Regions from separate parts of the Streptomyces sp. NPDC042371 genome, predicted to be linked through region 1. Evidence: riboswitches for the same ligand, from Rfam matches in the RefSeq annotation. Region 1 holds a riboswitch; the other holds the start of a gene.
The links. Region 1 has a riboswitch for glycine ahead of gcvT (glycine cleavage system aminomethyltransferase GcvT). Riboswitches for the same ligand answer to the same signal wherever they lie in the genome.
Positions count from the first base shown of each region.

Region 2: linked by a shared signal. The riboswitch ahead of gcvP (aminomethyl-transferring glycine dehydrogenase) and the one ahead of gcvT (glycine cleavage system aminomethyltransferase GcvT) in region 1 are both predicted to bind glycine.

Region 1 covers NZ_JBWKAP010000010.1:64,318-78,794, reverse strand. Annotated here, with positions in the region: gene AC068B_RS28830 (M1 family metallopeptidase) at 1-900, opposite strand, end outside; gene AC068B_RS28825 (ABC transporter ATP-binding protein) at 1,022-2,242, opposite strand; gene AC068B_RS28820 (ABC transporter ATP-binding protein) at 2,266-3,363, opposite strand; gene AC068B_RS28815 (ABC transporter permease) at 3,360-4,361, opposite strand; gene AC068B_RS28810 (ABC transporter substrate-binding protein) at 4,513-6,267, opposite strand; gene AC068B_RS28805 (ABC transporter permease) at 6,369-7,373, opposite strand; gene AC068B_RS28800 (enhanced serine sensitivity protein SseB C-terminal domain-containing protein) at 7,671-8,444, opposite strand; gene AC068B_RS28795 (enhanced serine sensitivity protein SseB) at 8,507-9,289, opposite strand; gene AC068B_RS28790 (AAA family ATPase) at 9,349-10,038, opposite strand; glycine riboswitch at 10,188-10,296, shown strand; glycine riboswitch at 10,297-10,409, shown strand; gene gcvT (glycine cleavage system aminomethyltransferase GcvT) at 10,445-11,578, shown strand; gene gcvH (glycine cleavage system protein GcvH) at 11,637-12,014, shown strand; gene glyA (serine hydroxymethyltransferase) at 12,038-13,300, shown strand; gene AC068B_RS28770 (L-serine ammonia-lyase) at 13,476-14,477, shown strand, end outside.
Region 2 covers NZ_JBWKAP010000014.1:140,430-154,906, reverse strand. Annotated here, with positions in the region: gene AC068B_RS34145 (MerR family transcriptional regulator) at 107-724, shown strand; gene AC068B_RS34140 (DNA polymerase IV) at 762-2,198, shown strand; gene AC068B_RS34135 (PRC-barrel domain-containing protein) at 2,206-2,595, opposite strand; glycine riboswitch at 2,740-2,839, shown strand; gene gcvP (aminomethyl-transferring glycine dehydrogenase) at 3,027-5,915, shown strand; gene AC068B_RS34125 (DUF5999 family protein) at 6,049-6,255, opposite strand; gene AC068B_RS34120 (hypothetical protein) at 6,562-7,146, opposite strand; gene AC068B_RS34115 (glutamate--cysteine ligase) at 7,629-9,149, shown strand; gene AC068B_RS34110 (substrate-binding and VWA domain-containing protein) at 9,153-10,928, opposite strand; gene AC068B_RS34105 (CPBP family intramembrane glutamic endopeptidase) at 11,097-11,900, shown strand; gene AC068B_RS34100 (PhzF family phenazine biosynthesis protein) at 11,962-12,783, opposite strand; gene AC068B_RS34095 (nucleotidyltransferase domain-containing protein) at 12,835-13,041, opposite strand; gene AC068B_RS34090 (darcynin family protein) at 13,057-13,422, opposite strand; gene AC068B_RS34085 (NAD(P)H-binding protein) at 13,477-14,367, opposite strand.

The sequences.
Region 1 (14,477 bases):
GGTCTCCAGGGAGAAGCCCGCCTGCGGCATGTCGTCGACGATCGCGCCGGTCTCCTCGAAGGGGTAGGGGCCGAAGACCTTCGACCAGTAGTCGGTGACCTCGGCCGTGACGCCGTACACGTCGACGTTGTTGCTGTTCTCCAGGACGGGGTCGATGGCGACGTAGATCGGGGTCCCGCCCGGGGTCGTGCCCTTCTTCACGTCGAACTTGCCGATGGTGGCGGTCGCGAGGTAGGTCGCCATGGGCGTGGACTCGCGCCAGTGGGCGACGGTCTGGCCGCCCTTGTCGTACGTGCCGACGAGGCGGCCGTTGGAGACCCCGGTCAGGCCCTTGGGCGCCTTGATGCGGATGTCGAAGGCGGCCTTGTCCGAGGGGTGGTCGCTGGACGGGAACCAGGTGGACGCGGCGTTCGGCTCGCAGGCCACGAAGACGCCGTCGGCGGTCTTCATCCAGCCGTAGTCGGAGCCGAAGACGATGGGGCCGGTGAGCGGTTCGGGCACACCGCCGTAGGTGACCGTCACCGTGAAGTTCTTGTTCTTGCGCAGGGCGTCGCGGGGCGTGATGCGGATCTCGTCGCCGTTGCGCGTGAACTGGGCGCGTCTGCCGTTCACTTCGATCCGGGTGACCGTCAGTTTCTGCAGGTCGAGGTCGAAGGACGACAGGTCCTGGGTGGCGCGCGCGGTGATGGTGGTGCGGCCGTCGAGGCGGTCGGTGTCGGGGTTGTAGGCGACGTCGAGACCGTAATGGCGTACGTCGAAGCCGCCGTTGCCGAGCTGGGGGAAGTACGGGTCGCCGACGCCGTCGGAGCCGGGGTGGGGCGCGGGGGCCGCGGCGATCAGGCAGAAGGAGAGCGCCGCGGTCGCGAGCGCTCCCAGACGTGCCGAACGGGAGAGTGCCATGAGTCTTCCCTTCGAACGCGTTCCGATGGGGTGTCCGAGGAGACGGACACGCAGACTCTGCACTCTCCCGCTAGGGCATGTACATGACCCAGGACGCGTACTTTGTCCGGGTCAACTTGCCTTATCCCTCAGTCGACTTCTGACCCTTGTCCTTCGAAACCTCACCCTTTGAAGCAACGGCTTCCGGCTTCACGGCGGTCTCCGGTTCCGCATCGGCTTCCGCTTCCGCGGTCGTCTCCGCGGCGGTCTCCTCCGCCTTGGACACCACCGACACCACCTCGATCGCCTCCTTGGCCACCGAGAGCAGCTTGGTGTCCTCGGGCGCCTGGTCCTCGGCGTTCTCCGGGTGGTGGCACGCCACCTGGTGCCCGGAGGCCAGCGAGAGCAGCGGCGGCTCCTTCGTCTTGCAGATCTCCGTCGCCTTCCAGCACCGCGTGTGGAAGCGGCAGCCGGTGGGCGGGTCGATCGGCGAGGGGACGTCACCGCGGAGCAGGATGCGCTCGCTCTTGACGCCGCGCCGCTTGGGGTCGGGCACCGGTACCGCGGAGAGCAGCGCCTTGGTGTACGGGTGCATCGGCGTGGAGTAGAGGTCCTTGCGGTCCGCCAGCTCCACGATCTTGCCGAGGTACATCACCGCGATGCGGTCCGAGACGTGCCGGATGACCGACAGGTCGTGCGCGATGATCACGTACGTGAGGCCGAGCTCGTCCTGCAGGTCGTCCAGGAGGTTGACCACCTGGGCCTGGATGGAGACGTCGAGGGCCGACACCGGCTCGTCCGCCACGACCAGCTTCGGACGGAGCGCGAGGGCCCGCGCGATGCCGATGCGCTGGCGCTGGCCGCCGGAGAACTCGTGCGGGTAGCGGTTGTAGTGCTCGGGGTTGAGCCCGACGCGCTCCAGCATCTCCTGCACGGTCTTCTTCACGCCGCCCTCGGGCTTGACGCCCTGGAGCTTGAAGGGCGCGCCGACGATCGTGCCGATGGTGTGCCGGGGGTTCAGCGACGAGTACGGGTCCTGGAAGATCATCTGCACATCGCGGCGGAACGGACGCATGCCGCCCGTGCCCAGGTGCGTGATGTCCTTGCCCTGGAACTCGACGCGTCCGCCGGTCGGCTCCAGCAGGCGCGTGATCAGGCGGCCCATCGTCGACTTGCCGCAGCCGGACTCGCCGACGACGCCGAGGGTCTCCCCGGGGCGCACGTCGAAGCTGAGCCCGTCCACCGCCTGGACCGCCGCCACCTGGCGCTGGAGCAGCCCCTTCTTGATGGGGAAGTGCTTCACCAGGCCGTCGACCTTGAGCAGCGGCTCGGGCGAGCCCTGCGTCTGCGCCGGGATCGTCATCTCCTGGCCCTTCACGTCATCGTTCACAGCTTCGGCGCAATCTCTTCGGTCCAGATCCGGGTGCGCTCTTCCTGCGACATGTGGCAGGCGGAGTAGTGCCCGTCGGCCACCAGACGCAGTTCGGGGCGCTCGCTGCGGGTGATCTGGTCCTTGGGGATGTCCGCGTAGGGGCAGCGCGGGTTGAAGGCGCAGCCGCTCGGCAGGTTGATCAGGCTGGGCGGGGAGCCCTTGACCGGGATCAGCCGCTCGGTCTCCTCGCGGTCGATGCGGGGCATCGAGCCCAGCAGGCCCCAGGTGTAGGGGTGCTGGGGTTCGTAGAAGACCTTCTCGGCCGTGCCGCGCTCGACGCACCGGCCGCCGTACATGACCAGGAGCTCGTCCGCCATCTCGGCGACCACGCCCAGGTCGTGCGTGATCATGATGACCGCGGAGCCGAACTCCTTCTGCAGGTCCCGGATGAGGTCGAGGATCTGCGCCTGGACGGTCACGTCAAGGGCGGTCGTCGGCTCGTCCGCGATGAGCAGCTCGGGGTTGTTGACGAGCGCCATCGCGATCATCGCGCGCTGGCGCATGCCGCCCGAGAACTCGTGCGGGTAGGAGTCGACGCGCTTGTCGGGCTGCGGGATCCCGACCCGGTCGAGCATGTCGATCGCACGCTTGCGCGCGGTCTTCTTGTCGACGTCGTTGTGGACCCGGTACGCCTCGGTGATCTGCTTGCCGATGGAGTAGTACGGGTGCAGCGCGGAGAGCGGGTCCTGGAAGATCATCGCCATCTCGCGGCCGCGCAGCTTGCGCACCTCGTCGGCCGGGGCGCTCAGCAGCTCCGTGCCGTCCAGCCAGATCTCGCCGGAGATCTGGGCCTTGCGGGCGCCGTACTGGCCCGCGGTGTGCAGGCCGAGGATGCCGAGCGAGGTGACCGACTTGCCGGATCCTGACTCGCCCACGATGCCGAGGGTCTTGCCCTTCTCCAGCTGGAAGCTGAGCCCGTCGACGGACTTGACCAGGCCGTCGTCGGTCGGGAAGTGCACCTTGAGGTCGCGCACCTCGAGGAAGGCGGAGGGAGCGGGCGAACCGGCGACGGGTTCACCCACCGCGGCTCCGCTCTTGGACAGTTCGGTCATCCCAGCCTCACTCGCGGGTCGATGACGGCGTACAGAAGGTCGACGACGAGGTTGGCGATGGCGATCGCGAGCGCCGCGAACAGCGTGACACCAAGAATGACGGGCAGGTCCTTGCTGCTGATGGCCCTGACCGCTTCGAGGCCGAGCCCCGGCAGGTTGAACGTGGACTCGGTGAGCACGGCGCCGCCCATCAGCACGCCGAGGTCGAGTCCGAAGACGGTGAGGATCGGGGTCATCGCGGAGCGCAGCGCGTGTTTGCGGATGACGGTGGCCTCGCCGAGGCCCTTGGCGCGGGCGGTACGGATGTAGTCCTCGCCGAGCACTTCGAGCATGGTCGCTCTGGTGAGGCGGGCGTACATCGCCGCGTTGAGGAAGGCGAGGACGATCCACGGCAGGATCAGTGTCTGTAGCCAGACGTCGATCGAGTCGTCGGTACTGAGGCTGTCCGCGATCTTCACCCAGCCGAGTTGGTGGACGAAGAGGCCCATCGCGATCATGCCGGTGAAGAAGACGGGGAGCGAGACACCGGCGAGGGCGATGGTCATCGCGGAGCGGTCCCAGATCGTGCCCCGCTTGAGGGCTGAGATCACACCGGTGGCGACACCCGCGGCGAGCCACAGGACACAGGCACCGGCGGCGAGCGCGGCGGTGACGGGCAGGGCGTCCTTGAGGGTCTCCCAGACGGGCGCCTCGGTACGGAAGGAGTAGCCGAAGCAGGGCGCCGGGCAGTGCGTGACGTCAGTGCCGTTGACGTAGTCGCGCCCCATCGGGATGCCCTTGATGAAGTCCCAGAACTGGACGAGCAGAGGGTCGTCGAGTCCCAGTTTGGTCCGGATGCCTTCGATCTGCTCGGCTCCGGTGGCCTTGCCGGCGAAGAGGACGGCGATGTCCTGTCCCGCCCACTTGGGCAGCATGAAGAAGACGGTGAAGGTCGCGAGCAGTACGACCAGCACCATGATGATTACGGCGAACAGGCGCCGGATGAGATAAGCAAGCACTGTGCGCGGCCCGGCGGTGGCCGGGGCCCCCTTGTGAGGGGTCCCGGCCACCGCCCGGGGCCATCACCTGCCCTTCGGACTGGCGGGATTCGGCGGCGGTGGAACTACAACTACTGCTTCCCTGACGGGAAGTGTGTGACAGCTACGGGTGTTACTTGACGACGCCGAGCGAGGCGTAGTCGTAACGGCCGTTGTAGCCGTCGGACATGTACGCGTTGGTCAGCCGCGACCCGCGCCAGGTGATGTTCTTCTCGTAGAGGAAGGGCATCCAGTCGGCCTGGTCGAGGATCCTCTTGTCGAGCTGCTTGTAGATCTCGCCGGCCGCGGCCGGGTCGGTCTCCGCGATCGCCTTGTCGAAGAGCGCGTCGACCTTCTTGTCCTTGATCTGCGACTCGTTGTAGTTACCGGTCGGGTTCAGGAAGCGGCTGTCGAACAGCGGCTGCGCGTAACCCTGGCCGGACGGGAAGTCCGGGCCCCAGCCGCTCATCGTCATGCCGTAGCCGCGCTTCTTCACGACGGACGGCGAGCCGGTGATGCTGGCGGTGTCGGCGCCGTCGAGGGAGTCGACCTGGACCTTGATGCCGACCTTGTCGAGCGCCTGCTGCAGCGACTCGGCGGCGTCGACCTCACCCGGCTGGTTGGTGCGGGCGGTCAGCTTGGTGGTGAAGCCGGTCGGCTTGCCGCACTGCTTCAGCTCGTCCTTGGCCTTGGCGACGTCCGGCTTGCCCTTGCGCTTCAGCACGCCGTACGGGTCGTACTTGCTGTAGCCGGGGATCGCCACGGGGAAGGTGCTGCTGGCGATGTCGCCGGCCGCCACCTTGCCGCCACGGGTCTGCTGGATGCTCGCGAAGTCGGTCGCGTAGAACACGGCCTTGCGGCAGTGCTCGTCGTCGAACGGCTTGGCGTTGTGGATGAGCGCGACGTAGCGCACGAAGGACGTGTGCATGTTGTCGACGTTGTCACGGTGGTCCGTGACGGCGCTGACGCGGCCGGACTGGGTCATGCCCGTGCCGTTGATGTCGAGGTCGAAGTCCCCCTCCATCAGCTTCTTGTCGTTCTCCTCCTGGTTGGCGGAGAACGTCACGTCGATCTTGTCGGGCAGCGCGGCGCGGATCGGGTCCGAGGACTTCTTCCACTTGTCGTTGCGGACCAGAACGAGCTTCTTGTTGGACTTGTACTCCTGGAACTTGTAAGGCCCCGCGGAGAACGGCCGCTGCGTGTACTTGGCCTTCGTGTCCTTGGCCTCCTTCACCGGCGAACCGGTGGGCATGGCCAGGAACTGCTCGAAGTCACCGTTGCGCTTGGGCAGCTTGAAGATGATCGTCTGGTCGTCGGGGGTCTCGATCGCGTCGAGGCCGCCCTTGTCCTTGTACGGGCCCTTGTACTTGCCCTTGGGGTCGAGCGTCTGGCGGATGTAGCCGGGACCACCGGTGATGGTGTCCGTCGCCCAGGCGCGCTCGATGCCGTACTTGATGTCCTTGGCGGTCAGCGCCGAGCCGTCCTCCCACGTAAGGCCGTCACGCAGCTTGTACGTGTAGGTCTTGCCGTCGTCGGAGATCTTCGCCGTGGAGGTCGCGAGGTCCGGGACCAGCTTCGTGCCCGCCTTGCCCGGCTTGGTGTCGTAGGTCACCAGCTGCCGGGTGTAGAAGCGCATGAAGTCCCACGTCATGCCGTAGTAGGCGCGCTGCGGGTCGGCGGAGTCCAGGTCCTGCTTGCCGACCATCTTCAGCGTGCCTCCCTTCTTCTTGGAAGGGTTGGCGACCTTGTTCAGCGCCGCGTTGTAGCCGGCACCCTTCGAGTCGCTGTCGCCACCGTCACCGCCGCCGCACGCCGTGGTGGTCACCAGCGCCGCGACGACGAGGGCCGCACCGCTGGTGAGCCGTCGTTTCGTGGAACCTGTGGGCATTTTCTCGTAACCTCCGAGATCGCGGTCCCTGGCCTTGTGCTGCCGGAGAACCATGGTTAAAGCCACCTGACATGCGGCAGGGGCAAGCCAGTTGGGACCTTCTAGCGCGTCCCCTTCGGGTCGAGCGCATCACGCAGCCCGTCGCCGAAGAGGTTGAAGGCCAGGACGGTGATGAAGATCGTGACGCCCGGGAAAACCATGAACATCGGGTCGTGCTCGTACGTCTTGAGCGCGTCGCGCAGCATGCCGCCCCACGAGGCCGTCGGCGGCTTCACACCGGCGCCGAGGAAGCTCAGGGCCGCCTCCGTGAGGATGTTGGTCGGGATCATCAGCGTCGCGTAGACGGTGATGGGGGCGACCAGGTTGGGCAGCAGTTCGCGGAACAGGATGTGGCGCTTGCCGCCGCCGAGGCTGCGGGCCGCCTCCACGTACTCGCGCTCACGGAGCGAGAGCGTCTGGCCGCGGACGATGCGGCCGACGTACGGCCAGCCGAAGAAGCCGATGACCAGCACGAGGATGGCCACGCGCACGCTGGTGCCCTGGAGGCCCAGCAGGTCGTCGGGGAGCACGGAGACCAGCGAGATGATGAAGAGCAGCTGCGGGAACGAGAGCAGCACGTCCATCACGCGGCTGATCACGGCGTCGATCCAGCCGCCGAAGTAGCCCGCGATGATCCCGAAGAGGGTGCCGAGCGCCACGGCCACGATGGCCGCGAGGAACGCCACCAGGAGCGAGATGCGCGCGCCGAAGACGATCCGGCTGAAGATGTCGCGGCCCTTGTTGGGCTCGACCCCGAAGAGGAAGTCGCTGCTCACACCGCCGAGCGCGCCCTTGGGCAGGCCGGTCAGCTCGTCGACCTTGTCCTGGTGGAAGCCGTTGGGGTCGTGGCCGAGGAGGTCCACGAGCAGGGGCGCGAAGATGGCGACCAGCACCAGGAGCAGCACGGTGATGCCGCCGGCCAGGGCGACCTTGTCCCGCTTCAGGCGGGTCCAGGCGATCTGCTTGAGGGACCGACCCTCGACCTTTTTCACCCCTGCATCAACTGCGGGGGCGACGTCCTGGGTCGGGTCCGCGTCCGCAGGTGTGTCATGCAATGGTGCCGTCATCGTGGCAGGGACCCCTCTCAACCGGTGGTGACCGGCCCGCACTTGCCGCTGTAGCGACGTGATCAGTCCGTCGTACGAAGGGGCGGAGGCCCCTGGAGCGGGAGTCTTCATCCACGTCGCGATCTGTTACCAGACTTGACGGGGAAAGGATGCGCAACCGTGATGCTGATCGAGGTGTTCCGTTATCCGGACGCGAGTGAACGAGGGTCGAACACGGGGCAGTTGGGTCGCAAGGCGTCACAGGAGCCCATAGGACCCCACCTGCACCAGAACGGACATCACGTCCGTCGGCGCTGTTCAGTACTGCGCGGGGTATCCGTAGCCGCCCGCGGGCGCCGGGGCCGCCTGGGCCTCACGGTCGTAGAACGGCCTGGCATTGGCTCGTAGCCACATCGCGACCGGGTCGTAATCGTCCGACATCGCGACCGTCGAGACGGGCAGGCCCTCCGGAACGGCGGGGATGGACTGCCGCATCATCGTGCGCACCGCGTCGACCGACGGCGGCGACGTGTCGTAGACGTCGAGGCCGATGGCCAGATAGGGCGCACCGAGCGCGGGCTGCACCCAGGCGCGGCGCAGCGAGCGGACCACGGGGGTGCGGTGCGCGTTCTGCGTCAGCAGGGCGTAGAACTGGGGGATCTCGATGCTCGGCTCGGTGAGCCTGAGCGGTCCCGCGGGGAGCGCGTCGAGGCCCGTGGCGATGCGGCGCAGATCCAGCCAGGGGATGCCGACGCCGCCGCCCGGGGCGTGCGGGTTGAGCCAGAGGCCGTAGTGGTCGGGGTAAAGGGTGCGGGCGATGGCGGTGCCGCGCACCACTTCGTAGCTCCGGTTCCAGCCACTGGCGGACAGCTCCTGGGCGGAGGTCACACAGGGTGCGTAGCCGAGGCCCTCGACCTCCATGTTGCCGTACTGGGCGTCGGGGGATCCAGCCTGGCCGTGCCAGAGCAGCATCCACACCTGGTCGGTGGCGAGCGCGCGCAGCAGTGCCTCGTACGCGTCGTAACGCCCCGGCGTCACCTGGCGCAGCAACTGCTCGATGTGCCCGGCCGCGGCCGTGCCCGACGCACTCACCCGTAACCGCCCCTTCGTGACGAACTCGGCGACCCTATGGAAGACAGAGGAATGGAACCAGCTTAAGCGGCGATCCGGTGGTAGAAAGGCCGCACCTTCGCACGCAGCCAGTCGCCCACGGGGTCCTGCGCCACGTCGAGCAGCACCAGGTTCACCGGCCACGGGACCGGGGCCTGCCCCAGGGCACGGCCCAGCGCCTCCATGGGGAGGTCGCGCGCGTTGCCGTCCCAGGTGGACAGCTCGACGCCGACGAAGAGCGTCGGATCGTCCGTCTCCACGTGGGCCAGACAGCGGCGCGCCGTGAGCACGACTCCGGCGGCCTCGAACTCCCGTGCCGCGGCGCTCAGGAAGTCCACCGGGTCCTCCTGCCAGTCCGGCTCGAACAGCCGTACCCGGCCACCGGTGCTCGGGCCGTCCAGCTCGGTGCGGCCCGTCCGGCAGAGCTCGGCGACGGCGGGCGGCGGCAGCGGGACGCCGACGGTGCCGTCCGGGTTCAGCGCGATGCCCAGCTGCGGGGGGAGGCCGCGGGCGAACTCGACGGCGGGCGCCACGGTGCAGCCCATCCGGTCGGCCGCGTCGCCGAGGGCCTGGCGGAACTGCTGCTCGGAGGTGAAGACGGGGACGTACGCCTGGCCCTCGATCTCCAGAGTCGGCAGGTCCAGGGTGCCGCTCTCGGGGCTGCCGCCGTTCGGCAGCGGTACCCAGAGGTGGCTGCGGCCGAGCACCTCGACGATGCGGCCGCCCGCGGACGCGGGGGCGCCGAGTGAGGCCGCAAGGACCTCCTCCAGTTCGTTGCCCGGCCATCCGCCGTACGGATGGGCATGTGCCTGCGCCGGAAAGTCCATCTGTCCAACCCCTGCTCGCGACCGCTCTGCCTGCGGCTCGAACCCTAACGCCGGTCGGCTCAGCGGTCGAAGGCGATCACCCGCAGCACCCGCGCCGCCGCCCGGTCGAGCAGCACGGCCGAGCGGCAGCCGAACGGCAGGTCGCCGCGCTCGGTGGCGGCGACCAGCCGGCCGACCGTCCTGCGGTGGCGTGCGAACGCGTACCGCGAGACGCCACGGCCGCGCTCGTGCTGGCCCCGCAGCGCCGTGTCCACCGGGACGTCGAGCATCAGCAGGTGCAGGGCCGTGCCGCGCCGTGCGGCCTCGCGGGCGAGCCAGCGGCGCACCCAGGCCTGGGTGCCGCAGTCGTGCACGACGACGCTCTCACCGGAGCGCAGCGTGCGACGCAGCGTGGCGTAGTGCGCGAGGCGGACCAGGGGGCGGTAGGCCGCGTACGGCAGCAGGCGGGGCATCCGGTCGGCCCAGCGGTCGCGGGTGTCCTGGGAGTCGATGCGCGGGCCCGTGACGGCCTGCCGCATCAGGGTCGATTTCCCGCCGCCGGGCAGCCCGGAGACGACGACCAGGTCGCCCGCGCCGAACGTGAGGCGGTGCGGGCTGTGACCGGCCCGCTGCCGCAGATCGCGGACGACGGCGGCGGGCAGCCGACCGCAGCTCTCCGCGGCCGGGGCAGGAGCCTGCTTGGGCAGTGCCACCCCCGTGGAAGTGGCATAGAGACTCGTCCTGCTGCGCACCGTGATCGGCCTCCCCATAGCGGTCACGTACTGCTTCCCCCGCAAGTGTAAAGAGAAGGTAATGCGGCACAAGAGCACTCCGGGGTGACGGAACCCGCTGCCGGACACGGGTCCCCCTGAACAGAGTCGCGTGCAATGATGTGCCCGCCAACTCCATACAGGCCGTTTGAATCCGCGCGGGAGAGTCTCCGGAACCCAGCTTGTGCTGTGTGCCCGGGGCGCCGAAGGAGCAAGTCCCTCCCTTGAATCTCTCAGGCCCCGTACCGCGCGGGCGAGGCACATCTGAAAAGCGGACCGCCCGGCGGTCCCACCCAAGGTGCAAGCCGGACGTCCCGCACGACGGGACACTCCCGGCGAACCTCTCAGGTTCCGATGACAGATGGGGAGGATCGACCTCGCCCGTCATGCCCTGGGAGTTCCCTTCATGAGCACTGCCCCCCGTCTGACCGCCCTCGATGCCGTGCATCGCGCGCTCGGCGCGACCATGACCGACTTCGCGGGCTGGGACATGCCGCTGCGGTACGCCAGCGAGCGCGACGAGCACAACGCCGTGCGCACCAAGGCAGGGCTCTTCGACCTGTCGCACATGGGCGAGATCACCGTCAGCGGCCCCGAGGCCGTGGACTTCCTGAACTTCGCGCTGGTCGGCAACATCGGCTCCATCGGCGTCGGCCGCGCCCGCTACACCATGATCGTCGCCGAGGACGGCGGCATCCTGGACGACCTGATCGTCTACCGGCTCGGCGAGCCCGAGGCCCCCGAGTACATGGTCGTCGCCAATGCCTCCAACGCCCAGAACGTCCTGAACGAGCTGAGCAACCGCGCCGAGGAGTTCGACGTCGAGGTCCGCGACGACCGCGAGGCGTACGCGCTGCTCGCCGTCCAGGGCCCCGAGTCCCCCGGCATCCTGAAGTCGCTCACCGACGCGGACCTGGACGGCCTGAAGTACTACGCGGGCCTGCCCGGCACCGTCGCGGGCGTCTCCGCCCTCATCGCCCGCACGGGCTACACCGGCGAGGACGGTTTCGAGCTCTTCGTCGCCCCCTCCGACGCGGAGAAGCTGTGGGGCGCGCTGATGGAGGCAGGCACGCCCGTCGGCATGGTCCCGGCCGGTCTCTCCTGCCGCGACACGCTGCGCCTTGAGGCGGGCATGCCGCTGTACGGGCACGAGCTGACCGCCGAGCTGACGCCGTTCGACGCGGGCCTCGGCCGGGTCGTGAAGTTCGAGAAGACCAGCCAGTCGGACACCTTCCTCGGGCGCGCCGCGCTCGCCGCCGCCGCGGAGCGCGCCGAGACCGCGCCGCCGCGCAAACTGGTCGGCCTGATCGCCGAGGGCCGCCGCGTCCCGCGCGCCGGTTTCCCGGTGGTCGCGGACGGCAAGGTGATCGGCGAGGTCACCTCCGGCGCCCCGTCCCCGACGCTGGGCAAGCCGATCGCGATCGCGTACGTCGACGCGGAGCACGCCGCTCCCGGTACGGAGGGCGTGGGCGTGGACATCCGCGGCACCCACGAGCCCTACGAGGTCGTGGCGCTGCCGTTCTACAAGCGCCAGAAGTGACCCCCCGCACATCTTTCCCGTTCCGCAGCACACACCCGCGTACAGGAGAATTCAGGTCATGAGCAACCCCCAGCAGCTGCGTTACAGCAAGGAGCACGAGTGGCTGTCGGCCACCGAGGACGGCGTGGCGGTCGTCGGCATCACCGAGCACGCGGCCAACGCGCTCGGTGACGTCGTCTTCGCCCAGCTCCCCGAGGTCGGCGACACCGTGACCGCGGGCGAGTCCTGCGGCGAGCTGGAGTCGACCAAGTCGGTCAGCGACCTCTACGCCCCGGTGACCGGCGAGATCGTCGCGGCCAACCAGGACGTCGTCGACGACCCCTCGCTGGTCAACTCCGCTCCGTTCGAGGGCGGTTGGCTGTTCAAGGTGCGCATCTCGGGTGAGCCGGACGACCTGCTCTCCGCCGATGAGTACACCGCCTTCACCGCCGGCTGACCCATACCGATAGGGATCGTGTGATGTCGCTTCTCAACACCCCCCTCCACGAGCTGGACCCGGACGTCGCCGCCGCCGTCGACGCCGAGCTCCACCGCCAGCAGTCCACCCTCGAAATGATCGCCTCGGAGAACTTCGCTCCGGTCGCGGTCATGGAGGCCCAGGGCACCGTCCTCACCAACAAGTACGCCGAGGGCTACCCCGGCCGCCGCTACTACGGCGGCTGCGAGCACGTGGACGTGACCGAGCAGATCGCCATCGACCGGGTCAAGGACCTGTTCGGCGCCGAGTACGCCAACGTCCAGCCGCACTCGGGCGCCTCCGCCAACCAGGCCGCCCTCTTCGCGATCGCCAAGCCCGGCGACACGATCCTCGGCCTGGACCTGGCGCACGGCGGCCACCTCACCCACGGCATGCGCCTGAACTTCTCCGGCAAGCAGTTCAACGTGGTCGCCTACCACGTGGACGAGGCCGGTCTGGTGGACATGGCCGAGGTCGAGCGCCTGGCCAAGGAGAACAACCCCAAGGTGATCATCGCGGGCTGGTCCGCCTACCCGCGCCACCTGGACTTCGCCGAGTTCCGCCGGATCGCCGACGAGGTCGGCGCGAAGCTGTGGGTCGACATGGCGCACTTCGCCGGTCTGGTCGCCGCGGGTCTGCACCCCAACCCGGTGCCGTACGCGGACGTGGTCACCTCGACCACGCACAAGACGCTCGGCGGCCCGCGCGGCGGCATCATCCTGGCCCGCGACAAGGAATTCGCGAAGAAGCTGAACTCGGCGGTCTTCCCCGGCTTCCAGGGCGGCCCGCTGGAGCACGTGATCGCGGCCAAGGCCGTCTCCTTCAAGGTCGCCGCCACGGACGACTTCAAGGAGCGCCAGCAGCGCACCCTGGACGGCGCCCGCATCCTGGCCGAGCGCCTGGTGCAGGACGACGCGAAGGCCGTCGGCGTCGACGTCCTGTCCGGCGGCACGGAGGTGCACCTCGTCCTGGTGGACCTGCGCAACTCCGAGCTGGACGGCCAGCAGGCCGAGGACCGCCTCCACGAGGTCGGCATCACGGTCAACCGGAACGCGGTCCCGAACGACCCGCGCCCCCCGATGGTCACCTCCGGCCTGCGCATCGGCACGCCCGCGCTCGCCACCCGTGGCTTCCAGGAGGACGACTTCCGCGAGGTCGCCGACATCATCGCCGAGGCCCTCAAGCCGGGCTTCGACGCGGCGTCCCTCAAGACCCGCGTGACCGCTCTGGCCGACAAGCACCCCCTGTACCCCGGCCTGAAGTAGTTCCGTACCCTCTGTTTGTACGCTTTTGTTCGTACGTACGAAACATCGGGGCACCCCGCACACTGGAGAGTGAGCAGGGTGCCCCGCACCACGTCCCGCCCAGACCCCGCACCGCCTTGTACTTCTGCATCACCCCGGCAGACAACGGCGTCTACCAACCACCATTGGAGTTCCCGTGGCCATCTCGGTCTTCGACCTGTTCTCGATCGGCATCGGCCCGTCCAGCTCCCACACGGTCGGTCCGATGCGCGCTGCCCGCATGTTCGCGAGCCGCCTTAAGAACGAGGGCCTGATGGCCCACACCTCGGCGATACGGGCCGAGCTCTACGGCTCGCTCGGTGCGACCGGCCACGGCCACGGCACCCCGAAGGCCGTGCTGCTGGGCCTTGAGGGCGAGTCGCCCCGCACGGTGAACGTGGAGGGCGCCGACGACCGCGTCGAGGAGATCAAGAGCGGCGGCCGCATCAACCTGCTCGGCATGCACGAGATCGACTTCGATTTCGACGAGGACCTGATCCTGCACCGCCGCAAGGCCCTGCCGTACCACGCCAACGGCATGACGATCTTCGCGTACGACCGTGAGGGCGCCCTCGTCCTGGAGAAGACGTACTACTCCGTGGGCGGCGGCTTCGTCGTGGACGAGGACGCCGTGGCGGGCGACAACCCGATCGTGCCGGACGACACCGTCCTCAGGCACCCCTTCCGCACCGGCGACGAGCTGCTCCGCCTCACCGAGGAGACCGGCCTCTCCATCTCCGCGCTGATGCTGGAGAACGAGAAGGCGTGGCGCACCGAGGACGAGATCCGCGCCGGGCTCCTCGACATCTGGGGCGTCATGCAGGCGTGCGTCTCCCGCGGCATGTCCCGCGAGGGCATCCTGCCGGGCGGCCTGAAGGTCCGCCGCCGCGCCGCGAACTCGGCACGGCAGCTGCGCGCCGAGGGCGACCCGCAGGCCCGCGCCATGGAGTGGATCACGCTCTACGCGATGGCGGTGAACGAGGAGAACGCCGCGGGCGGCCGGGTCGTGACCGCCCCGACGAACGGCGCGGCGGGCATCATCCCCGCGGTCCTGCACTACTACATGAACTTCGTGCCCGGCGCCGACGAGGAGGGCGTGGTCCGCTTCCTGCTGGCGGCGGGCGCCATCGGCATGCTCTTCAAGGAGAACGCCTCGATC
Region 2 (14,477 bases), on a different contig from region 1:
ACCACTCTCAGGGTGATTATCACTCGGCGTGCCGAGTGTGGCGATCGTTGACGAGCCCCTGGCGACTGCCTACCGTCGAGAAGGCAGGTCAAGGAGGGAGGTCGGCGTGAGAAGCAGCGGCGACGGTACGGCGATGGGCGGTCCGTACCCGATCCACGGCGGTGCGGCCGATCACTCTCCGAACCGACCGATGGCGGTCCAGGGGAGCGGGGACGCTACGTCCGAGGATTCCGAGCAGGTCGGCTACCGCGGTCCCACCGCGTGCGCGGCCGCGGGCATCACTTACCGGCAGCTCGACTACTGGGCCCGTACGGGCCTGGTGGAGCCCAGTGTGCGGGCCACGGGCGGCTCCGGGACACAGCGCCTCTACAGCTTCCGCGACGTGGTCGTCCTCAAGATCGTGAAGCGCTTCCTCGACACCGGGGTGTCGCTGCAGAACATCCGCACCACCGTCCAGCACCTGCGGGAGCGCGGGTTCCGTGACCTCGAGCGGATGACGCTGATGAGCGACGGGGCGACGGTCTACGAGTGCACGACGTCCAGCGAGGTCCACGACCTGCTCCAGGGCGGGCAGGGGGTCTTCGGGATCGCCGTGGGCGTCGTCTGGCGCGACGTCGAGGCCGCACTGTCCCAGCTGCACGGCGAGCGCATCGACACCGGGGAGACGCTCGTCGGGCACAATCCGGCCGATGAGCTGGCCAGAAGGCGCAACAGGGCCGTCTGAAGCCGCGTTGTCAGTGGCGTAGGGCAGCATCTGAGGTGTGAGAAGCGCGCCGACGATTCTGCATCTGGACATGGATGCCTTCTACGCGTCCGCGGAGCAGGCCGCGAAGCCGAGCCTGCGCGGAAAAGCCGTGGTGGTGGGCGGGCTGGGGCCCCGTGGTGTGGTGGCCACCGCTTCCTATGAGGCGCGGCGCTTCGGTGTGCACTCGGCGATGCCCATGGGGCAGGCGCGCAGGCTGGCGCCCAATGCCGCCTATCTCGTGCCGCGCTTCGGGCTGTACCGCGAGGTCAGCGAGCAGGTGATGGGGCTCCTTCGGGAGTTGTCGCCGCTGGTGGAGCCGCTCAGCCTGGACGAGGCCTTCGTGGACCTGGAGGCGGGGGGCGTCGCAGATGACGCGGAGTCGGCCAGGGCCGTGGGGGAGCGGCTGCGGGCGGACATCAGAGAGGTGACGGGGCTCTGTGGGTCGGTGGGGCTCGCCGTGTCCAAGATGCTGGCGAAGATCGCCTCCGAGGAGGCCAAGCCCGACGGGCTCAAGCTCATAGCGCCGGGGACGGAGCGGGCGCTCCTGGGCCCGATGCCGGTGCGGACGCTGCCCGGCGTGGGGCCTGCCACGGGCGACCATCTGCGGCGGGCCGGGATCCTCACGGTCGCCGAGATCGCCGAGGCCGGTGAGGACGAGCTCGTACGGCTCCTGGGGAAGGCGCACGGCGGCTCTCTGTACGCGATGGCGCTCGCGCACGACGAGCGGCCTGTGGTGGCCGAGCGGGAGTCGAAGTCGGTCAGCGTCGAGGACACGTACGACGTGGACATCCACGACCGGGTGCGGGTCAGGGCGGAGGTCGCGCGGCTCGCCGAGCGGTGTGTGCAGCGGCTGCGGGCGGCGGGGCACTCGGGGCGGACCATCGTGCTCAAGGTGCGCAGGTTCGACTTCTCCACGCTGACGCGCTCCGAGACGCTCCGTGGGCCCACGGACGACCCCGGGGTGGTGCGGGAGGCCGCGGCGCGGCTGCTGGAGGCCGTGGACACCACGGGCGGGGTCCGGCTCCTGGGAGTGGGCGTCACGGGCCTCGCGGACTACACGCAGGAGGACCTCTTCGCGCAGGCGCAGGCGCAGGCGCAGGCTCAGGCGGCGGTGGAGGCCGAGGCGCAGGCCGGGGCGGAGGGGGCGTCTCCGGGCGAGGGCGACGAGGCCGTGTCCGGGGAGGCGGGGCGGCCGGAGGAGCCGGAGAAGGGGGGTGCTGAAGAGCCGGTGGCGCCGGTGGAGAGACGGTGGTCGGCCGGGCACGACGTGCGGCATGCCGAGTACGGGCACGGGTGGGTGCAGGGGAGCGGCCTGGGCCGGGTGACGGTGCGCTTCGAGACGCCGCTTTCGGCGCCGGGGCGGGTGCGGACGTTCCGTACGGACGACCCGGAGCTGGTGCCTGCGGAGCCGCTGCCGCTGGTGGCCGCGCCCCCGGCCCCCGCTGCCGGATGAGGTCGCTTCAGGGCGTCTCGGTACCTGCGACCTGGCCGAAGTTCTGGTCCGGGGGCGGTGCGGCGGGCGGGGTGCCCGGGGGTGTCGTGTCCAGGCCGTAGTGGTGGTAGAGCTGGAGCTCCTGCTCGGGAGAGAGGTGGCGGCCCACTCCGAAGTCCGGGGCGTCCCTGATCAGGGCCCGTTCGAAGGGGATGCGCAGGGTGCCGTCCTCGACGAGTTCGCTGGGTTCCAGGGGGACGAAGGCGTCCCGGCTGAAGAGACCGGTGCGTATGGCTGCCCATTCCGGTGCGCCGGTGGCATCGTCGAGGTAGACCTCGTCGATCGTGCCGATCTTCGCCCCGTTCCGGTCGAACGCCTTGCGGCCGATCAGGTTGCGCGGATCGATATCGGTCTGCACGGGCCCTCCAGCTGGTCGCGGCTTGTCGAAATCGGGCGTAACTCATCCTTAATCATTCGTAGTCACTACGAAAGAGCACTTCGGGGCAGGTGGCCACTCGAGGGATCGGTCCTGGTCCTCGCTGGTAGGCTGGCGCCTGGCTGCTGACCCCGTGCGGGAGAGCTCTCCGGAACGTACTTCCCGGAGGCGCCGAAGGAGCAAATCCTCCCCGGAATCTCTCAGGCACCCGTACCGCACGGACGAGGTCACTCTGGAAAGCAGGGCGGGCGTCGGGCGGGCACGTTCGGAACCCTTCCTCACCGACGGTGAAAGCAGATCTGTCGCAAGACGGGCCTGTGAAGCTCTCAGGTTGACATGACAGAGGGGGAGGCCGTCCGGGTACCCGCGCCGTGGTACCCCTCGCAGGTCGTGCAGACCAGGAGGCCTCCGCAATGACTGCCACCAATCGCATCCCGCTCTCCGAGCTCGAAGCGGGCATCCCCTTCGAGCAGCGGCACATCGGGCCCGATGCGGAAGCGCGGGCCAAGATGCTCGCGCAGGTCGGGTACGGCTCGCTCGACGAGCTGACGGCCGCCGCGGTGCCGGATGTGATCAAGAACGCCGAGGCGCTGAACCTGCCCGGCGCGCGTACCGAGGCCGAAGTGCTGGCCGAGCTGCGCTCCCTCGCCGACCGCAACCAGGTCCTCGATTCCATGATCGGACTCGGCTACTACGGCACCTTCACCCCGCCGGTCATCCTGCGGAACGTGATGGAGAACCCGGCCTGGTACACCGCCTACACGCCGTACCAGCCCGAGATCTCGCAGGGCAGGCTCGAGGCGCTCCTCAACTTCCAGACGATGGTCGCCGAGCTGACCGGCCTGCCCACCTCCGGGGCCTCGCTCCTCGACGAGGGCACCGCCGCCGCGGAGGCCATGGCCCTTTCGCGCCGCATGGGCAAGGTCAAGAACGGCGTCTTCGTCGTCGACGCCGACGCCCTGCCGCAGACCATCGCCGTCATCCAGACCCGCGCCGAGCCCACCGGCGTAGAGATCGTCGTCGCCGATCTGAGCGAGGGCATTCCGGCCGAGGTCGCCGAGCGCGGCGTCGTGGGCGTGCTCGTCCAGTACCCGGGCGCCTCCGGTGCCGTACGGGACATAAAGCCGCTCATTGACGAGGCCCACGAGCTCGGCGCAGTCGTCACCGTCGCCGCCGACCTGCTCGCCCTCACCCTGCTCACCTCGCCCGGCGAGCTGGGCGCCGACATCGCCGTCGGCACGACGCAGCGCTTCGGCGTACCGATGGGCTTCGGCGGCCCGCACGCCGGATACATGGCGGTGCGCGAGAAGTTCGCGCGCAGCCTCCCGGGGCGGCTCGTCGGTGTCTCCGTCGACGCCGACGGCAACAAGGCCTACCGGCTCGCCCTGCAGACCCGTGAGCAGCACATCCGCCGCGAGAAGGCCACCAGTAACATCTGTACCGCTCAGGTGCTGCTCGCCGTCATGGCCGGAATGTACGCCGTGTACCACGGGCCCGAGGGCCTCAAGTCCATTGCGCGGCGCACCCACCGGTACGCGACGCTGCTCGCCGCCGGGCTCACCGCCGGTGGCGTCGAGGTCGTCCACGGCGCGTACTTCGACACGCTGACCGTGCGCGTCGAGGGCAGGGCCGAGGAGCTCGTCGCCGCCGCCCGCGAAGGCGGCGTGAACATCCACCAGATCGACGCCGACCACGTCTCCCTCGCCTGCGACGAGACCACGACGCGGGCTCAGCTGGCCGCCGTGTGGGGCGCGTTCGGGGTCGAGGCCGATGTCCAGGAGCTGGACGCCGCCACCGCGGACACGCTGCCCGAGGGCCTGCTGCGCGGCGACGACTACCTGGCGCACCCGGTCTTCCACCAGCACCGCTCCGAGACCGCGATGCTGCGCTACCTGCGCAAGCTCGCCGACCGCGACTACGCGCTGGACCGCGGCATGATCCCGCTGGGCTCCTGCACCATGAAGCTCAACGCGACCACCGAGATGGAGCCGGTCACCTGGCCCGAGTTCGGCCAGCTGCATCCCTTCGCGCCCGCCCAGCAGGCGCAGGGGTACCTCACGCTCATCCGCGAGCTGGAGGAACGTCTCGCCGAGGTCACCGGGTACGACAAGGTCTCCCTGCAGCCGAACGCCGGTTCGCAGGGTGAGCTCGCGGGGCTGCTCGCGGTGCGTGGGTACCACCGCGCCAACGGCGACGAGCAGCGCACCGTCTGCCTCATCCCGTCCTCCGCGCACGGCACCAACGCCGCGAGCGCCGTCATGGCGGGCATGAAGGTCGTCGTCGTGAAGACCGCCGACGACGGCGAGATCGACGTCGAGGACCTGCGCGCCAAGATCGAGAAGCACCGCGACGAGCTGTCCGTGCTGATGATCACCTACCCCTCGACGCACGGCGTCTTCGAGGAGCACGTCGCCGACATCTGCGCGTCGGTGCACGAGGCCGGCGGCCAGGTGTACGTCGACGGGGCCAACCTCAACGCGCTGGTGGGCCTCGCCAAGCCGGGCCACTTCGGCGGCGACGTCTCGCACCTCAACCTGCACAAGACGTTCTGCATCCCGCACGGCGGCGGCGGCCCCGGCGTCGGCCCCGTCGGTGTGCGCGAGCACCTCGCGCCGTACCTGCCCAACCACCCGCTGCAGCCCGCGGCAGGACCCGAGACTGGCGTCGGTCCGATCTCCGCGGCGCCGTGGGGCTCCGCCGGGATCCTGCCGATCTCCTGGTCGTACGTACGCCTCATGGGCGGCGAGGGCCTCAAGCGCGCCACCCAGGTCGCGGTGCTCTCGGCCAACTACATCGCCAAGCGCCTCGAGCCGCACTACCCGGTGCTCTACACCGGCCCCGCCGGTCTCGTCGCGCACGAGTGCATCGTCGACCTGCGGCCGCTCAGCAAGGCGACCGGTGTCAGTGTCGACGACATCGCCAAGCGGCTCATCGACTACGGCTTCCACGCGCCGACCATGTCGTTCCCGGTGGCCGGCACCCTGATGATCGAGCCGACGGAGAGCGAGGACCTCAACGAGATCGACCGGTTCTGCGAGGCGATGATCGCCATCCGCCGGGAGATCGAGAAGGTCGGTTCCGGCGAGTGGACCGCCGAGGACAACCCGCTGCGGAACGCCCCGCACACCGCCGCCGCGCTGAGCGGTGAGTGGGAGCACGGCTACAGCCGCGAGGAGGCAGTCTTCCCGGCCGGTGTCGTCGTCGCGGACAAGTACTGGCCGCCGGTGCGCCGCATCGACCAGGCGTACGGCGACCGGAACCTGGTCTGCTCCTGCCCGCCGCTGGATGCGTACGAGGACTGATGCAGGCGCCCGTGTGGAGCGGGCATGCGTCGGGGCCGGTTCGGAGACTTCTCTCCGGGCCGGCCCCTCGTCTTTCCTGTGCTGCTGTGGTGCCGTGCGGCGATGCTGTGCGCTCGTGCGGATGTGCCAGTGCTCAGGCCGCCGTCATGATCTGGTCGGTGCCCAGCGGTCGGTGCGGGGCGATGATCTGGCCGTCCGGCAGCAGCTCACCGGTGTCCTCGAAGAGCAGGACGCCGTTGCACAGCAGGCTCCAGCCCTGCTCCGGGTGGCTGGCCGCGAGCAGCGCGGCCTCCCGGTCGGCGGAGTCGGCTGTCGGGCACGGTGGTTGGTGCTGGCACATGGAAGGGTTCTTTCGCTGCGATGAGATGGCTGTGACGTCGGTCCTGTGGCTCGATGCGGTATTCATAACCGCCCCCCGTTGTAGTTGGTCCTATCCCAGTGTTGCCCTCCGGGCGTCAATCCGCAGGGATTTTGCCGCAGCGGCTCCTACTGCTTAAGGACGTATCACCCGCCCGGACGGTTCAGCCCAACTTCCCTGTCTCTTCGGGTGGTTCGGGGTGGCCTGACCGGGCTAGTCCACCTGGGTGGGCAGCGCTGTGCCCCGCGGCCCGGGGGCTGCGGGGCACAGGAAGCGTGCGGGGCGCTGTCAGGCGGGTGAGCTCAGCAGCGGTGCCGGTGTCAGACGGTGGTTGAGCATCGGCAGGAGTTCGGCGACGCGGTGCGGGCGGTGGGCCGCGATGCCGGGCGGGGCGGGCGCCAGGGGCACGAGCAGATCGGTGGCGGCCAGCGAGCCCTCGGCGCCGTCGTCCGTGCAGTCGCGGTGCAGCCAGAGCGTGAGCATATACAGCTCGGGCACGGAGAGCAGCCGCGGCTGGCACGGCATGGGCATGGCCTCCGCGTGGCGCAGGGCGCGTTCGGTCGAGGTGATGTAGGGCCCTTCGAAGAAATGGGAGAACGCCCAGCCGTCCGGGGTGAGGATCGCGTCGGCCGCGGCGACGGAACGCTCGGCGCAGCGGATCAGGAAGCGCCAGCCGGCCAGTCGGGTGGGCGAAGTGGCCTGTGGGGTGATGTGGTCCAACACGTGCACGGGCAGGGGGAGTTCGGGGATTGCGGGTCCCTGGGCGGTACGCAGGGACGGTGTGCGGGCCTCGCGTACGGCAGTGGGGGAACCGAGTGCCGCGAGAACGCTGCGCAGGGCGGGCGCGGGAGCCGGGGGGACATGCAGCGGCATGGTGGGTCGCCTCTCTCATTCGACAGGCACAGTGGAGCGGGGGCAGGTGCGTGACGGCGCTGTCAGCTCTGGGTCAGAGGGGCGGGGGCTGGGGCCGCGAGCGCCAACTCTCTGCCTAGATTGCGGAGTTTATACGAGCCGTGTTCGAAGGGTGTTTCACCTAGACGCAGTGGATATTACGAGCAAGGACTTATTGAGACGTCCTTGTGCGGGCCTTTACACCGATTTAGTGCGGGTCTCGGGGTCATGACCTCGTATTCCCCGATGCGCGCGGTCGGCCGATTTCTGCCGGTGCTTTTGACCAGGCGCTTCGGTACGGAATCTTCACCGTGCCGCATGCCTGGTGAATGTGCCGGACAGCCGCCGCGTCGAGCGTACTGGCCGGGGGTCCCGCGCGGGGCGTTATCGATCACATTGCCTGGGCATCATCCCCCGTACACAGCGGCCGGACCCTGGGCCGCCGTTCGAGGAGGGACGCTTCGATGGGGGAGAAGGTCGCGGCGGGCACGTTCGACCTGGCCGACAGGCACCACTACCGAGGCAAGCTCCGAGCGTGTCTTACGGGGCTGGAGCGGATGTTGAAGGAGGAGCGATTCGACCGGCCCAAGAATCTCATGGGCATGGAGATCGAGCTGAATCTCGCCGGGCCCGACGGGCTGCCGAGGATGTTGAATGCGCAGGTACTTGAGCGCATCGCGAGCCGGGATTTCCAGACGGAACTCGGAATGTTCAATCTCGAAGTCAACATCGCCCCGCACCGGCTCGGCGGACGCGTTCTCGACCGGCTCGCCGAGGAACTGCGCACGGGCCTCAACTATGCCCACAGGAAAGCGAACGAGCTCGCCGCCGGGATTGTCATGATCGGTATTCTGCCGACCCTGAACGACGCCGACCTCGTCTCCGCGAACCTCTCCGACGTCGATCGCTACGCCCTCCTGAACGACCAGATCGTGGCGGCACGCGGCGAACACTTCGCGCTGGACATCCAGGGTGTGGAGCGGCTGACCTGCACCTCGGCGTCGATCGCGCCCGAAGCGGCGTGCACCTCCGTGCAGCTGCACCTGCAGGTCACGCCCGCCCGGTTCGCCGACGTGTGGAACGCGGCGCAGGCGATCGCGGCCGCGCAGATCGTCGTGGGCGCCAACGCGCCCTTCCTGTTCGGCCGTGAGCTGTGGCGCGAGTCGCGGCCGCCGCTGTTCCTGCAGTCCACCGACACCCGGCCGCCCGAGCTGCAGGTCCAGGGCGTGCGGCCGCGCACCTGGTTCGGGGAGCGCTGGATCACCAAGCCGCTGGAGCTCTTCGAGGAGAACCTGCGGTACTTCCCGGCGCTGCTGCCCCTCATGGAGGAGGAGGACCCGCTCGGCGTCCTCGACGCCGGTGGCGTGCCGCGGCTCGGTGAACTCGTCCTGCACAACGGCACCGTGTACCGCTGGAACCGCCCGGTGTACGGCATCGCCGACGGCGTCCCGCACCTGCGGGTGGAGAACCGCGTACTGCCCGCGGGCCCCACCGTCACCGACGTCATCGCCAACGCCGCCTTCTACTACGGGCTCGTGCGGGCGCTCGCTGAGGAGGCGCGGCCCGTGTGGACCCGGCTGCCCTTCGAGGCCGCCGCCCGCAACTTCGACGTCGCGTGCCGCCACGGCATCGACGCCAGGCTGCAGTGGCCCCGGCGCGGCAGGCTGGGCGGCACCACCGAGGTGGCGGCCGTCCACCTCGTACGCGACGAGCTGCTGCCGCTCGCGGCGGCGGGGCTGGACGCGTGGGGCGTGGAGGCCGCCGACCGCGACCTGTACCTCGGGGTGATCGAGGAGCGGTGCAGGCGTCGGGTCAACGGCGCGTCCTGGCAGGCCACGACGTACCACCGGGCCCTGGACGGCGGGATGTCCAGGGAGCAGGCGCTGGCCGCGACCACCAAGCGGTACAGCGAGCTGATGCACAGGGGAGAGCCGGTGCACACGTGGCCGGTGGGGCTGCGCGAACCGGCGGTCCGGCTGGGCTGAGCCTCAGCCCTGGTTGCTGCCCGCTTCCATGATGGCCTTGAGGATGACCGCGTGGATCTGCGCCGGGTCGTCGACCTGGTGGCCGGAGCCGCCGGTCGCCTCGGCGATCTGCTGGACCTCGTCCTTGTCCGCCTCCGGACCGACCGCGATGGCGATGATCGGCACCGGGTGCTCGCGGTCCGACATCTCCTCCAGCTGGGATATCAGGGAGCTGCGCGAGATGCTGCCCGGGTCCTGGTTGACGCCGTCGGTCAGGATCACCAGGGCGTTGAACTTGCCGCGCGCGTACGTCGACCGGGCCTCCTTGTAGGCGGCGAGCGTGGTGTCGTAAAGGCCGGTGGCGCCGCCCGGCACGGGCTGCAGGCTGCTGAAGGCGTCCGACAGTTCGTCGCGGTGGGTGGCGCCGCCCTTGCGGTCGCCCAGTCGCCGGGTCGGCTCCAGCTTGCGGTAGTCGCGGGTGCCGTCAAGCCGGGTGGCGAACTCCCACAGGCCGATCTCGTCCTCGTCGGTGAAGCCCGCGAGGGCCCGCAGCAGGGAGGCCTTGGTGATCTCCATGCGGGACTGGTTGCGGCCGGGCACGAACTGCGCCATGGACTCCGAGGCGTCGACGACGGTGTTGAGCCGGGCGCTCTGCACCGTGATCGTCCACATGCCCAGGGTCTCCTGGAGCTGCTTGTCCGACGGCGGGTCCGTGGCCTCGTCCGCGTAGGGCTGCGGGGTGCGGCCGCCCGCGGCGGTGACCAGCTTGTCGGAGGGCTGGTCGGGGTCGGTCCTGAAGCCGTGCTCCGTCAGGATCCGGCGGCCTTCGTCATCGCTGAACATCGTCATGAAGCGCAGGGCGGCCCGGCTCGTGTCGGTGGACATCCGGTCGTCCTCGACCAGCGTGTACGGGTAGTCGAGGCGGGGCGAGCCGTCCTTGGGGTAGAAGAGGTCGAGGCTGTTCTCCTCGCCCGCCGACGCGTTGTGCGCGTACGCGGCCTGTTCGGAGAGGATCAGGGCCTGGTTGCGGCGGGGGTTGCCCTGCTCGGTGCCGGAGTCGTCGCGGGCCAGGGTGTCGAGAAGTCGGCCGTCGCTGTCGGTGGTGCGGGCCGCAAGCGCCTTCGCCAGGGCGGCGGCCCGGGTGTCGCCCTCCTTGCCGCCCTGCTTCTTCGCGGACGCACCCATCTTGGCGAGGGCGAGCAGGCCGGTCGCGCTGCGCGCGGGGTCGGCCGCGCCCAGGCGCAGCTTGTCGCCCTTGGTCGCGGCGGTGGTCAACTCCGGCCAGTCGTACGTCTTCTTGGGCCAGCCCAGCGACTCGGCGGCGGACGGCACCATGCCGATGCCGACGGGAGAGGAGGCGATGTTGCCCGCGGGGGAGACCTTGCTCTGCTTGCCGCCGATGCCGACGCGCTGCACCCAGACGTCGGAGTCCGGCACCCACACGTCGTACTCCGGATCGCCCTTGCCGGAGCGGAGTTCGGCGGCGACCTTGTACGAGTCGCGCGCGGTCACCCGCACGTCGATGCAGTGCCCGTCCGAGGTGATCTCCTGCTCGCGGGCCTCGTCGGCCGCCTCGCGCAGGGCGGGGGCCACGGCAGGAGCGGCGACGACGTCGAGGCTGACCGCGTCGTCGCCGCAGGAGCCGCCGAAGGAGAGCAGACCGGCGCTGACGGCGGCCGCCGTGCCTCCCGCCACCACGAGGACGAGCGCCGTGGCGATGGCGACCGTGCGTCCGCGTGCCTGCGGTCGGGGGCCGGGCGCTGCCGTCCCGTGCTCATCGGGCAAGCTGTGACGTCCCATGGCGGTGGTGCCCCTCCTTGGAAGATGAAGCAAGGAAAGAGGGGGCCTGTGCGCCTGGAATCGGCGTCCGTCCCCCTCGGCCTGTCGCGCACGATCTTCGTAACTTCTTTCGAGACCCTAGCGGGGCGAGGATGGGGATGAGGCGGGATTACTCAACTGGAGGCGTAAGTGCAAGCGGAGCCGGGGCCGATGGCCGGTTCTTTTCCAGCGGACGGGTCGTCACGGCGGATCCTGAGGGATGAGACGCTGCTCGTCCTGGCTCTCTCGCTCGGGGCGAGCGGTGTGTCCGCGCTGATCAGCTTTGTCGGGTCGGTCACCAAACCGGGTGGCCTGAAGGACCAGGCGGCGACGATGAACGCGTCGGCCGCGCCGGGGCGGCCATGGCTGGATCTCGCATGGCAATTGTTCGGAATTGCGACCGCGTTGGTGCCGGTCGCGCTGGTCGCGCACTTCCTGCTGCGTGAGCGGGAGGGGCTGCGGACGATCGGTTTCGACCGGACCCGGCCATGGCCGGATCTGGGGCGCGGCACCGCGATCGCCGCGGTGATCGGCAGCACCGGGATCGCCTTCTATCTGGCGGCCCGCGGGCTCGGCTTCAACCTCACGGTGGTGCCGGAGGCGTTGCCCGAGGTGTGGTGGAAGTACCCCGTCCTCGTGCTGTCCGCGGTGCAGAACGCGGTCCTTGAGGAAGTGATCGTCGTCGGGTATCTGCTGCGCAGGCTCGGCCAGTTGGGGTGGACGCCCATGGCGGCACTGGTGGGCAGTTCGGTGTTGCGCGGCTCGTACCACCTCTACCAGGGCATCGGCGGGTTCGTCGGGAACCTCGCGATGGGTGTGGTCTTCGCGCTGCTCTACCGCAGGTGGGGGCGGGTCGGCCCGCTGGTCGTGGCCCACTCCCTGCTCGACATCGGCGCGTTCGTCGGATATGGGCTGCTCGCGGGGAAGGTGGGGTGGCTGCCTACGCCTTCGTGAGGCGGAGGGGACGTACGTGATTTTCGTACGTCCCCTGTGTGCCTCCGGTGCTCTGGTGCCGTCAGGCGAAGAGGTCGCCCTCGATGACCGTGACCGCGCGGCCGGTCAGGAGGGTGCGGTCGCCCGTGAGCTCCGTGCGGACCAAGCCGGTGCGGGCCGAGGCCTGCAGGCCGGTCAGTTCGGTGCGGCCGAGGCGCTCGGACCAGAAGGGGGCGAGGGCGGTGTGCGCGCTGCCCGTCACCGGGTCCTCGTCGATGCCGACGCGCGGGAAGAAGCAGCGCGAGACGAAGTCGTAGCCGAGGGAAGGATCCGCGGCCGCGGCCGTGGCGATGATGCCGCGCTCGGAGTACCGGACGAGGGCCCTGTGGTCCGGGGCGAGCGACCTGACCGTCTTCTCGTCGGCGAGCTCGACCAGCAGGTCGCCTACGTTCCGGCCCGTGTCGTACGCGCGGAGCGGCTCGGCGCCGAGGGCCTCGGCGATCCCGTCGGGGAGTTCGGCCGCGGTGAGCGGGGCGGTCGGGAAGTCGAGCGTGAGGGTGCCGTCCTCGTGCGCGGTCGAGGTGAGGACGCCGCTGCGGGTGGTGAAGCGGACGGTGCCCGAGGCGGCGCCCGTGGTGTGCAGGACGTGTGCCGTGGCCAAAGTGGCATGGCCGCACAGGTCGACCTCGGTGGTGGGCGTGAACCAGCGCAGCGCCCAGTCGGCGTCCCCGCCCGCGGGCAGCGGGTGGGCGAAGGCGGTCTCCGCGTGGTTGACCTCCCTGGCCACGTGCTGCAGCCAGGTGTCGTCGGGAAAGGCGTCGAGGAGCAGGACCCCGGCCGGATTCCCCGCGAAGGGGCGGTCGGTGAAGGCGTCGACGATGCGGATGCGGTGGGAAGTCGGCATGGGGATCACGGTAGAGGGCTGTGGAGTGCGCGAGGTAAGTCCAATGCGGATTCACTGGACTGATTGAGGGGGGTGATTGGCCTGCCAGGGGTTCGTTTCGCTGGTTCGCTCTACGTGCCGTGTCTGATAGGCGAAAGGGCGCTCCGGTTCGGGTGAGGCCGGAACCGCCGAGCCGTCGTCGGCGAAGACGAGCGGATGAAGGTCGCTCTCCCGGCGGTCCCCAGCCGTCACCACGAATCGGATGGGCCGCTGGTTCAGGGGCTGGTCAGATCGTCAGGTGCTGAGGGTGGTGACGGCGTCGACTCCGTAGGTACGTGCGTAGCCGTTCTCGGTGCCGACGAGGAGGTCGACCACCTCGAAGTAGCGGTCCCAGAACGGGGTTTCGCGCAGCGCGTCGATCAGGAGCTGGTAGGCGTTGTGGTCGTCCGCCTCCCAGACCCAGACGTCGGTGACGCGCGCGGAGTAGAACTCCGTGTCGTAGAAGCGGGACCTGACGCCCGTCGTCCTGGCCTTGATGGTGGGGACGACCTGGGTGGTGAAGGCCTCCACTCGTTCCTGGACGGTCAGGGCCAGCCATTCGGGTGTGGTCTTGACGAGCATGAATGCCGTCACCGGTGCCTTGGGTGCCTCGACGGGCATGGGGTGCCTCTTTCTTGAAGAAGGTGTGGGGCCGGACGTCGGCCCGGAGCGGTGTCAGGCGAGTACGGCGGGCTTCAGTACCTGCGCGCACCACTGCTCGAAGGTGGTGGGGGAGGAGGACGCGTCGGTGCGGGGCACTCCGGCATCCAGTCCGTCGTCCTTGGCGCGCTTCATGTCCACGATTCCCTGGACGAACGTCTCGTCGAGGCCGTAGCCGACGAGGGTCGTGCGCAGATCGTCGTAGGACTGGCGTTCGTAACGGACCGGCCGTCCGAGCTGCTCGGTCATGATGCGGGCCAGGTCGGCGGGGGACAGGTCCTGCGGCCCGAGGACGGGCACGCTGCCGACGCCGGTCCAGGTGCGGTCCAGGAGCAGGGTCGCGGCCGCGGCGGCGATGTCGGCGACGGCCACCAGCGGCGCCTTGCGGTCCGCGTCGACGGAGTCGGTGAAGACGCCCTTCTCCCGGATCGAGTCGGCCTCTTCCAGGAGGTTCTCGAAGAACGACGGGTTGGCCAGGGCGCGGTAGGCGACGCCGGAGGAGGCGATGACGTCGTCCATGGCGAGGGAAGCGGTCACGAGTCCTGCGCGGTCGGCGACCGGGGTGCCGCGGCCGAGCGCGGAGACGCCGACGACGTGGCCGACTCCGTGGGAGGCCGAGGCTTGCGCGGCGGGACGGGCGAAGCCGCTGAAGCCCGCCTCCGGGGTCAGGGTGGAGTCCGGGGGGACGACCCAGAAGACGGCGTCGGCGCCCTCGAAGGCACGGTCGACGACCTTGGGGTCGCCGTGCGAGCCGGTGATCACCTCGACGCGTTCGAGCACGTCGGCGGGGAGCCGCGCCGGGTCGCGCACGACGACGCGCAGGTTTTCCTCCGCCGGGGCGGACTCGAGGAGCCGGGGGAGCAGGTGACTGCCGATGTTCCCGGTGGGGGCGGTGATGACGATCATGAAATTTCCTCAATGGGGCCGGTTCGGACCGGACGGGGCCGGGTCGGAATGCCTCCATCCTGCGAAGGCGTCAGGCATTACCACAATGGAAACTTCGGCACGCAATCATT